2 regions of the Paenibacillus sp. FSL H7-0735 genome follow, and region 2 is predicted to be linked to the other one. Evidence: predicted binding sites of a transcription regulator. Region 2 holds the regulator's gene; the other holds the start of a gene.
The links. Region 2 encodes LexA, which represses DNA repair genes until DNA is damaged. Its sites were predicted from a motif close to CGAACATATGTTCG; they were not measured.

Region 1 (4,663 bases), 1.5 Mb from region 2:
GAGCCCCCATAGGGCACTTGTAGCGGCATGGTTTAGGAACCAGAGGAATAAGCCACTTTCCTGAAGTGTTCCGCCGATAGACTGCATGACAGCGATCCCCCATAGGACGAGGGCGAAGCCTGATACAGCCAGACTGATAAATTGCAGTGGCGGGGATATTTTGTGGCAGAGCTCTGCCACTCGCGATGTAGGCGGCAGTTCGCCTGCAATAACTGCCGCTGCCCACAGACTGAGCGAGGCTGCCAGCAAGGGCGTGGCCATGGTATTGATCTGAAGTCCGATCAATTCTGTAGTTAATGTGGTGCCGATGTTGCTGCCCAAGATAATGCCAAGTGTGCGGGCATAGGTGAGCAGGCCGGCATTGACCATGCCGATAGTCAACACCGTTACAGCAGTACTGCTCTGGAGTAAGGCGGACAACAGGCTGCTGGCAATCATTCCTTTAATAGGTGTTGAGGTAGCTCTATTTAGACTTGTAGTTAATAGAGGGCCTGCTAGCTTGGACAACGCCGTTTCCATCAGCTTCATGCCGGCTAGAAAGATAACAAGACCATATATGATAGGGAACAGCAAATCACTGAACATAGGGCATACTCCTTTGGACGAGGGTTGTACACCAATATATGAATGTATTGCATGGGACATGTATAAAAACATTTTTAGAAAAACAGGGAGTTGAAGTCATTGCCATCGGTTATTTTAGAACGCAATCGCAAAAAAAGACTGGAACAGGGCCATCCATGGGTCTATGCAGGTGAAGTCGCATCGGTAGAAGGAAATCCGGAAGCGGGGGGATTAGTAGATGTCCTTAATCATCAGGGCCGATTTTTGGCCGTGGGATATTACAATCCAGCGTCACAGATTCGGGTAAGAATTGTATCACAGGGACCCCTTGCGATCATGGACACAGCCTTTTTTGCAGAACGGTTTGCGAATTGTCAGCAACACAGAAATCGGTTCCTTCCGGGTGCGGATGCTTATCGCTTAGTTTATGGTGAAGCGGACTTTTTGCCGGGGCTTATTGTAGATCGATTCGGAGATATTTTGGTTGTGCAGCTGCTTACGCTCGGAATGGACAAGCGGCGTGCAGAAATCGTCGAAGCATTGGTGCAGGTTATGGCACCGCGCGGAATCTATGAGCGCAGTGATGTTAGTGTGCGCGAGCTTGAAGGTATGGAGCAGACAACGGGTTTGCTGTATGGGGAGTGTCCACGGCATGTAACTGTGAGTGAGAATGGCCTGAAGCTGGTCGTTGATATTGAAGAAGGCCAGAAGACTGGCTACTTCTTTGACCAACGTGAGAATAGAGCTTCTATTGCTCCGCTCATGAAAGGTTGGGGGGGACGAAGCGGCATTACGCTGCAGGAAATCGAAACTGAGGAGGGTTCGCTACAGACCTTGCCAGTTAATAAGAGCGGTAAACATGTAACGTTCCCTTATTGGGACGGTGCGACAGTGCTGGAATGCTTCTCACATACGGGCAGCTTCACGCTGCATGCCTGCAAGTATGGCGCGAAAAAAGTAACCTGCCTCGATGTTTCAGCGCATGCCATTGAGAGTGCCAAAGTGAATGTGGAGCTGAACGGCTTTAGCGATCGTGTTGAATTCGTAGTGGATGATGCTTTTGCATATTTACGGAATCAGGTTAAAGGACTAGAGGAACGTTCTGAACGGGCGACAGTTGCAAGTGGAACAGAGGCAGCAGCAGCAGCTGCAAATCCTAAATCCGGAGGCAAAACAGCCAAAACCGACACATCCAAGCCGATGACAGCAGGTGGAGGAAGAACTTGGGATGTAGTCATCCTGGACCCTCCGGCGTTTGCCAAAACCAAAAGTGCAGTAGCTGGCGCTTGCCGTGGTTACAAGGATATCAATCTGCACGGGATGAAGCTGGTGAACGAAGGCGGCTATTTGGTTACCGCAAGCTGTTCTTACCATATGCAGCCAGATCTGTTCCTCGAAACGATTGCCGATGCAGCTAAAGATGCTGGCAAGGTGTTGAGACTTGTGGAATGGCGGGCCGCAGGCAAAGACCACCCACAAATACTTGGCGTTAATGAAGGACACTATCTGAAGTTTGCGATTTTTGAAGTGCGGAGTAAAAAATAAGCCTGAAGGTCAAAAAGGTTTACAGTGCCAAGTAACAAATAGGATAAAAGGGCTGGACGTAGGGTGGCCGTGAGTCGACTGTAAGGCAAGTAGTTGCCAACGGACTCAGATGACTCTATTTAGCGTAAACAGCCTATTATTGAATTCTTACGGACCCCAAAGGCGCTATTGCTCTTAAAACACCCGTAATGCAACACATTTTCGAAGAATAGCGTCAATGGGGTCCGAAAAGTTGCCAAAACAGCACTGAATCCACGAATAACGGCTCCTGGGTCCGTAAGTAATTAATGAAACAAGCCTAGCCGAAAATGTGCAATTTGAACGCCGAATGCCGAATGCCGAATGACGAACGCTGGATGCTGGACGCTGGATGCTGGACGCTGAACGTTGAGCACTGAACACCGAACACCGAACACCGAACAGTCTAACATTGACCCTATGCTCCGACATTGGCAGCTCTAATCTAACGTTGCACATCTGGCATTAAAAACAAACTAAATACTCTAAAAAGCAAGCCGCCAAAATCCGGAGGTTTGCTTTTTTATATTTGTACTCGTAGTTGTTTATCCTTTGTAAAACATTAGAAAATACTAGCAAACACATGTTCCGATTAGTGTGGTTATGATATACTGAAGGGACGAGGAATCACTGAACTTTTTTAATTGGAGTGTAATCAATAGGTGGATATTTCACCTTGTAATTTATATATTTTCTCCGCTACGGAAGGAGTCTATCATTTATGTCGGTAACCTTTTTACTAGGCCGCTCGGGCAGTGGCAAGACAACAAAAATATGGGAATCTATCTCTTCTTCCTTAGAGAAGGAACCGCTTGGTGCGCCGATTATTATTCTTGTGCCAGAGCAAGGTTCTTTTGGAGCAGAACGGGGGCTTTTGACCGTAGGGAATGTGAAGGGAAGCCTTCGGGCGCAGACACTGAGTTTTTCGCGGCTTGCCTATCGTGTGAAGCAGGAAACTGGTGGCAGTGCAAGTCTGCCAATCAGTGATGAAGGTAAGAAAATGTTAATTTACAAAATCATCAGTCGTCGCAAAGAGGAACTGAAATTGTTCGGTGCCTCAGCAGACAGACCGGGTTTTGTGGAACGTCTGAACCAACTGCACACGGAGATGAAGCGTTGCTGTTTGGGTTCCACTGATTTAGAAGAGCAGTTGTCCGCTATGCGAGGAGCTATTGCAAGAAGTCCTATTCTTGAGGGTAAGCTGGATGATTTGCAGCTGGTATTCAGCGATTTAGAGAAGGAAATGTCACGTCTCTATATCGATGAAGAGGATCGTTTAGCAGAACTGGCTGAGCATATTCCTGATTCCTCCTACATTCGCGGGGCGGAGATTTGGGTAGATGGATTCCATGGATTTACTCCGCAGGAATTCGTAGTGCTTCGAGAATTGATGCAGCAAGCTTCGAAGCTGACCGTTTCGCTTACAATTGATCGTCCTTACCCATATGGAGATCAGTTGAATGAGCTTGAATTGTTTCACCCCACTGCGGTTACTTACATTAAACTGCGTGGAATAGCTGAAGAGCTGGGCATTGATGTGTGGGACGAGCTGCTGGAGCCAACGGTTCTTCCGCGTTTTGAAGAAAGTCCAGTACTTGCTCACCTTGAACGGGGATATGATCGCCGGAAGGCCTGGATAGGTGCGGATGAACTGGCAAGAGAGGCTATATCCATAGGCGCCGCAGTTTCGCACAGAGCAGAGGTTGAGGGAGCACTGCGCGAAATGACTAGACTGGCGCGTGATGAAGGTGCAAAATATGGCGAAATGGCTGTATTGATGCGCAATATTGGCGATTACGAGCAGCTGATCCAACCGTTGTTCCAAGATTACGGAGTGCCATTTTTTCTGGACCAGAAGGTAAATGAGCTGCATCATCCGCTAGTGGAATTTATACGTTCCGCGCTGGATGTAGTGCGTCGTCGCTGGCGTTACGAGGATGTATTCCGTTGCGTAAAGACGGAGCTTTTGCTTCCGCTAGACGGTAGTATTACACGTGAGGATATGGATGCTTTAGAAAACTATGTGCTGGCTTGTGGGATTCAAGGGTATCGCTGGACGGATGGCCGCTCATGGAAAGGTATTCCTAGCTTGTCGCTGGAAGGCGGCAGACAGATGGATGATGAACTGCTTGCTACTATGGAACGATGCCGTGCTAGTATAACAGGACCATTATTTGCTTTTGAGAAACGAATCCAGAAAAGCCGTAGCGGCCTTGAACTATGTACGGCAATGTACAAGCTGCTTGAAGAGACGGATGTTGCACGAAAGCTGGAGAAACTCAGTGTTAAGTCTATGGAGAAGGGCCAACCCGAGAAGGCTAGGGAACATAGCCAGTTGTGGGGTGCGGTACTTGATCTGCTAGATCAGATAGTAGAAATGATGGGCAATGAAAGACTTGAGTTTGAAGTGTTCACCGGAGTTCTAGAGACAGGACTTGCTGAGCTTAAAATGGGACTAGTTCCGCCCGCACTGGATCAAGTATTGGTCGGCAATATGGATCGGACTCGCCCAACGGGGGTTAAATACGCTTTTTTG
Region 2 (4,663 bases):
TACATTTCCCACTACTGTTAGGCCAGAAAATACTAGCACGATAATCAATATTAACTTAATAAAGAAGTCCTGACGGAACAACGAAATCATCCCTCCTAGCAAACGTTCCGTTATCTCTTTCACCTTAGCGGAATTACGGGCAACGTCATTATGTCCTAAAGATTCAACCACTGGGGCCTTATCGTAGATGCTGCGGTATGTACTGTATTTTAGCATAATTATCATCCTCCAAACACTTGTTCTTACTTTCGAATTCATAATAACACGAACATGTGTTTTGTTCAATACTATTTCAGAACAATTGTTCTCTTTTTTTCGAGAGACTCAAGTGGTTCATTTTATTATCATTTGTCTACCATTTTTTAACTCTAGCAGATTAATATTTATAATAGTTAGAACTTATGTTTGTGCGAACGGTAGTTCTATGTTATAATTTTCCCAAACATTACTATATGGGGTTGATTCCAATGTCAAAGATTTCAAGTCGCCAGCTGGCGATCCTGGAATTTATACGAAGCGAAGTCCGCAGCAAGGGTTATCCACCTTCCGTCCGGGAAATTGGAGAAGCTGTTGGCCTTGCTTCCAGCTCCACAGTTCACGGTCATTTGGACCGGCTTGAGAAGAAGGGACTTATTCGTCGAGATCCAACGAAGCCACGTGCAATAGAATTACTAGGCCAAGAGGATTCAGAGAATGTTCACCAATTCGCCCAGACCATCTCACGGATTCCTGTCGTAGGTAAAGTTACCGCCGGGGTACCTATCACTGCTACAGAGAATATCGAGGACTACTTCCCACTTCCTACTCACTATGTAGGTGACAACAAAGTATTTATGCTGTCAGTTATGGGTGATAGTATGGTGGATGCTGGCATTATGAATGGTGATTATGTAATTGTTCGCCAACAACAAACAGCGGACAACGGAGATATCGTTGTAGCCATGACTGAAGAAGATGAAGCAACCGTTAAGACCTTTTACAAGGAACGTGATCATATACGGCTTCAGCCGGAGAATCCAGCTTATGAGCCTCTTCGCCTTAATCGCGTAACTATTCTCGGAAGAGTCATCGGATTGTTTCGAGATATCCACTAAGTATGCACTCCTACCATAAAAGGCTGTTCCGCAAATGCGGAACAGCCTTTTTTCTGTGTATTTTGCTTTCTCAACCACTAACGAACATTTGTTCTCGTTCGCTAAAATGGGCATTTTCTATGAATAACCGTTTAGGCGTTCTGCTCATATCCTAATCAGAAAGGAGTGTTGTGCATAATGCCAAATTACCGAATTATTGTAGATCTGACCCAAAGAATGTTATATCTTCTGGACAATGATATTGTGATTAGAGGTTTCCATGTCGGCATTGGTAAGATGTTAACCCAATCCCCAGTGGGAGAATTCACGATTATTAACAAACAACCCAATCCAGGCGGTCCCTTTGGTGCCTTTTGGATGGGACTGTCTAAACCACACTACGGGATTCATGGAACGAATGATCCTTCCTCCATTGGGAAAGAGGTATCCCACGGCTGTATCCGGATGTACAACGAGGATGTGTTAACACTCGCAGCTATCGTCCCTATAGGAACACGAGTAACGATAAGGAATTGAATTCGCTGAGGACGTCACAACCCCCAAATCACCATATACAGAATGGGGGTCATTACATAAGTAAGTATTTTTTCATTAGCATACTAGGAGTTTGGTGATTATATGTCGAATATTGTTAACAGGATTGCAAATTGAAAAGGATGTGTTTAGTTTTGAATAACTCAAAAATTAGAACCCTCGTCGATTTTAAAGTCGATGCACTGGGTAAGCTGTCCGGTTTACTTTTAAATGATGAACAAGCTTGTGGAAAAAAAGTGAATTTGCTCACCTCTTTTGGCAGCATTCAGGGAATCGTCTCTCCAGCCGTCTCCAACAAAGAGGATGTATTTGATTTAAAATCTTTGATGGATGATGTAATAGTAGACGAATACATATCTTATTTGGGAGCAGAACACCCTGATAAAAATTTCAGCTATAACTTTGTTGTCCTCAATGACGTTACTGTAAGACCTTATGCTAGTTATGGGACTCCGATCGAATACAAACAGCTGATTGTTTATACCGATCATATCACTGCCTTCAATTTTCTATAGGTTACATACTTACCTTAAAAAGCACCCTTGCAGCAACCCCCAATTTTGCGCCATTTGCAGAATCGGCAGGTTTCTCCGGGTGCTTTTTTTGGGCTAATTCCGAAGCCGATCCTATAATTCCACGAATTTCCCTTTTAAAAGATACTAGTGGGGATCATTCAGGCATATCTTTCAATAAGCAACAATTTGAGTCTAATGAGATAACTGGGAGGTGATTATATGCTGATTATCTTAGTGTACTTATTTGCTATTTTAGGAGTTGTTTTAATTCTAAGTGCCGCCATTATAAAATTGAAAACGCTATCCACTTCATCTGATATTTCTATGCTAGTTAATGCGGCTGCATCCTTTAACATCATTTTCACCAAAACATTCATCCCCCCCAATCAATCTCACTTGATCGCACTTAACGAACCTAATAAAAAATTAGCAATAGGCACCAGAAATCCGAAGAACAACAAAAAAGCAGTAGCAAAGCTATACTCTTTCGATAATGTAATGGGATCCGAGATTGTGGTTAACGCACTTACCCTTTCAAAAGTCTCCAAAAGACAACAAAACAGCAAAACAACTGCAACTAGTGCAGATATTAACGTCCTTAAGGAAGCTGATGAAGAAGCTAATGTGATAGAAGAACTCACGCTTAAAATATATATGAACAGCAAAGAAACGCCTGTGTATTGTATTTCCTTCTTGCCGGGTTTATTGCCTATTCAACAATCCGACAACCAGTACAAGGAAGCTTACTCCCAAGTACAACAATTGCATGCACTCTTCAGGTCAATCGTATCTGAATAATTAAGTTGTTATCGCCATACCTCTCATTTGTTTTCGACATTGAAAGAACTAAAATTGCACACTGAACCCATCAAACTGGTGAATACCCGTACCATGTGCCACTACCTTTTACTCACGCAACTCACGAACTGCCTTTTTGACCCCTTGCAAAATAGATGGATCTAAACCCAGCGTATTATGAGAGCCGTATACTTGGGTAACCCCTGGAATTTCTGTAATCTTCTCTAAGGATGCCACTAAATCAGCCGGACTAGTCGAAGGGTAAAAAGCATAGATTGGCGTAACGTCATACAATAAATCACCTGTAAACAGATATCCGTTGGCATGATCAAATAGGCTGATATGACCTGGCGAATGACCTGGTGTGTGGTAAATTTCTATTTCGCGCCCACCTATGTCGAGCACATCCCCCTCTTGTAAAAGAGCCGTTGGTTTCCCTTGAAAAGGTATGTAGGTGTTAGGATCAAAGGTTTCAGGAACAGGGAGGGTGATGTCTCGACTCATATCCTTTCGAATCTGGGCAAGGGACAAGCCTTTTATTCCGTTAATTAGCCAATCCTCATCCTCTTTATGAACATAGATTGTCTCGAATTGTCCGTGACTGCCAATATGATCTGCATGCACATGTGTAGTTATGACAGCGATAGGTAAATCCGTTAACTGATCCGTTATTCTTTTTATATTATCAATACCTAATCCCGTATCAATTAACGCGGCTTGTTTTTGCCCCAAGAGTAAAAAAGAATGCACCTTTTCCCAATGTCCATATTCACTGATTGCATAGGTGGTCGGATCAATTTCCGTTACTGTAAACCAACGATCTTTAATCAATTACGCTCCCCCATTCCATTTTTCCCTTACATGCTCTTCACCCTTATAATAATCCGCCTGTTCATCCGCTTGATAGATTTCTTGATAAGGCAAAATGTTGATTTTGCCTGAGTCTGGATATTCGCAAACATCTATTCCCTGATTCGTTCGGAGATCCAGATACCTGCATGGTGCATCCGTATGATTATAAAGCTGGTGCGCCCCTTCCGGTCCCATTTCAAAAAATATTACATCCCCTTCCGTAACCTCCGTAAAACCCTCGGGTGTTCTTAACATCGCTTTTCCCGCTAAAATCACAAATATCTCTTCAGCATTTCTATGAAAATGATAAGGAAAAGAATATTTATCAGAATCTAAAGATCTGATATCAAAAACTAAATGCTTGGAGCCCACCATTTCAGCTAATCTTTCACTCGTATGCCAAGCAAACTCTGGGATCGGGGACTGTTTTTGGGTAAAAGAGACCGTATTTTCATTAAAAATCTTCACCATCTGCACACTCCTCCTCCTTATATTTTGCGTTCAATTACAACAAATAAAGAATCCCAGCTATAGCTAATGAAATAAGACCACCTAAAGCGGACCCATTCGCTACTTTGTTTTTAGTTTTACGGTCTTGCTTAGATTCCGAATAAAAGTTACCTCTTTGTTGTGTACCTGTCGTGAAGGCTCCAACACATATACCTGAAATTATAAAAAATCCCAAGCCTATGTAAATAAAAATTTGCATGAACTCACTCCTTCTATGGAAAAAATTAGTTATCTATATATAAGATATTTTAACATTAAATCCCTTTACTACACGCCATGACTTTCGGACCCATATGACGCTATTTGCTTATTTTCAGCCTTTGGAGCATGGTTTCGGACTCCAGTGACGTTATTCCTAAG

Region 1: the regulator LexA is predicted to act here: its motif matches at 2,704-2,717, upstream of addB (helicase-exonuclease AddAB subunit AddB).

The regions. Positions count from the first base shown of each region.
Region 1 is NZ_JBBOZH010000001.1:5,573,224-5,577,886, reverse strand. Features, by position in the region: gene NSS82_RS25335 (Na/Pi cotransporter family protein) at 1-585, opposite strand, end outside; gene NSS82_RS25330 (class I SAM-dependent rRNA methyltransferase) at 685-2,109, shown strand; gene addB (helicase-exonuclease AddAB subunit AddB) at 2,849-4,663, shown strand, end outside.
Region 2 is NZ_JBBOZH010000001.1:4,106,570-4,111,232, forward strand. Features, by position in the region: gene NSS82_RS18635 (LysM peptidoglycan-binding domain-containing protein) at 1-216, opposite strand, end outside; gene lexA (transcriptional repressor LexA) at 468-1,094, shown strand; gene NSS82_RS18645 (L,D-transpeptidase) at 1,272-1,610, shown strand; gene NSS82_RS18650 (hypothetical protein) at 1,763-2,143, shown strand; gene NSS82_RS18655 (hypothetical protein) at 2,363-2,941, shown strand; gene NSS82_RS18660 (MBL fold metallo-hydrolase) at 3,050-3,772, opposite strand; gene NSS82_RS18665 (cupin domain-containing protein) at 3,773-4,264, opposite strand; gene NSS82_RS18670 (DUF5316 domain-containing protein) at 4,299-4,502, opposite strand.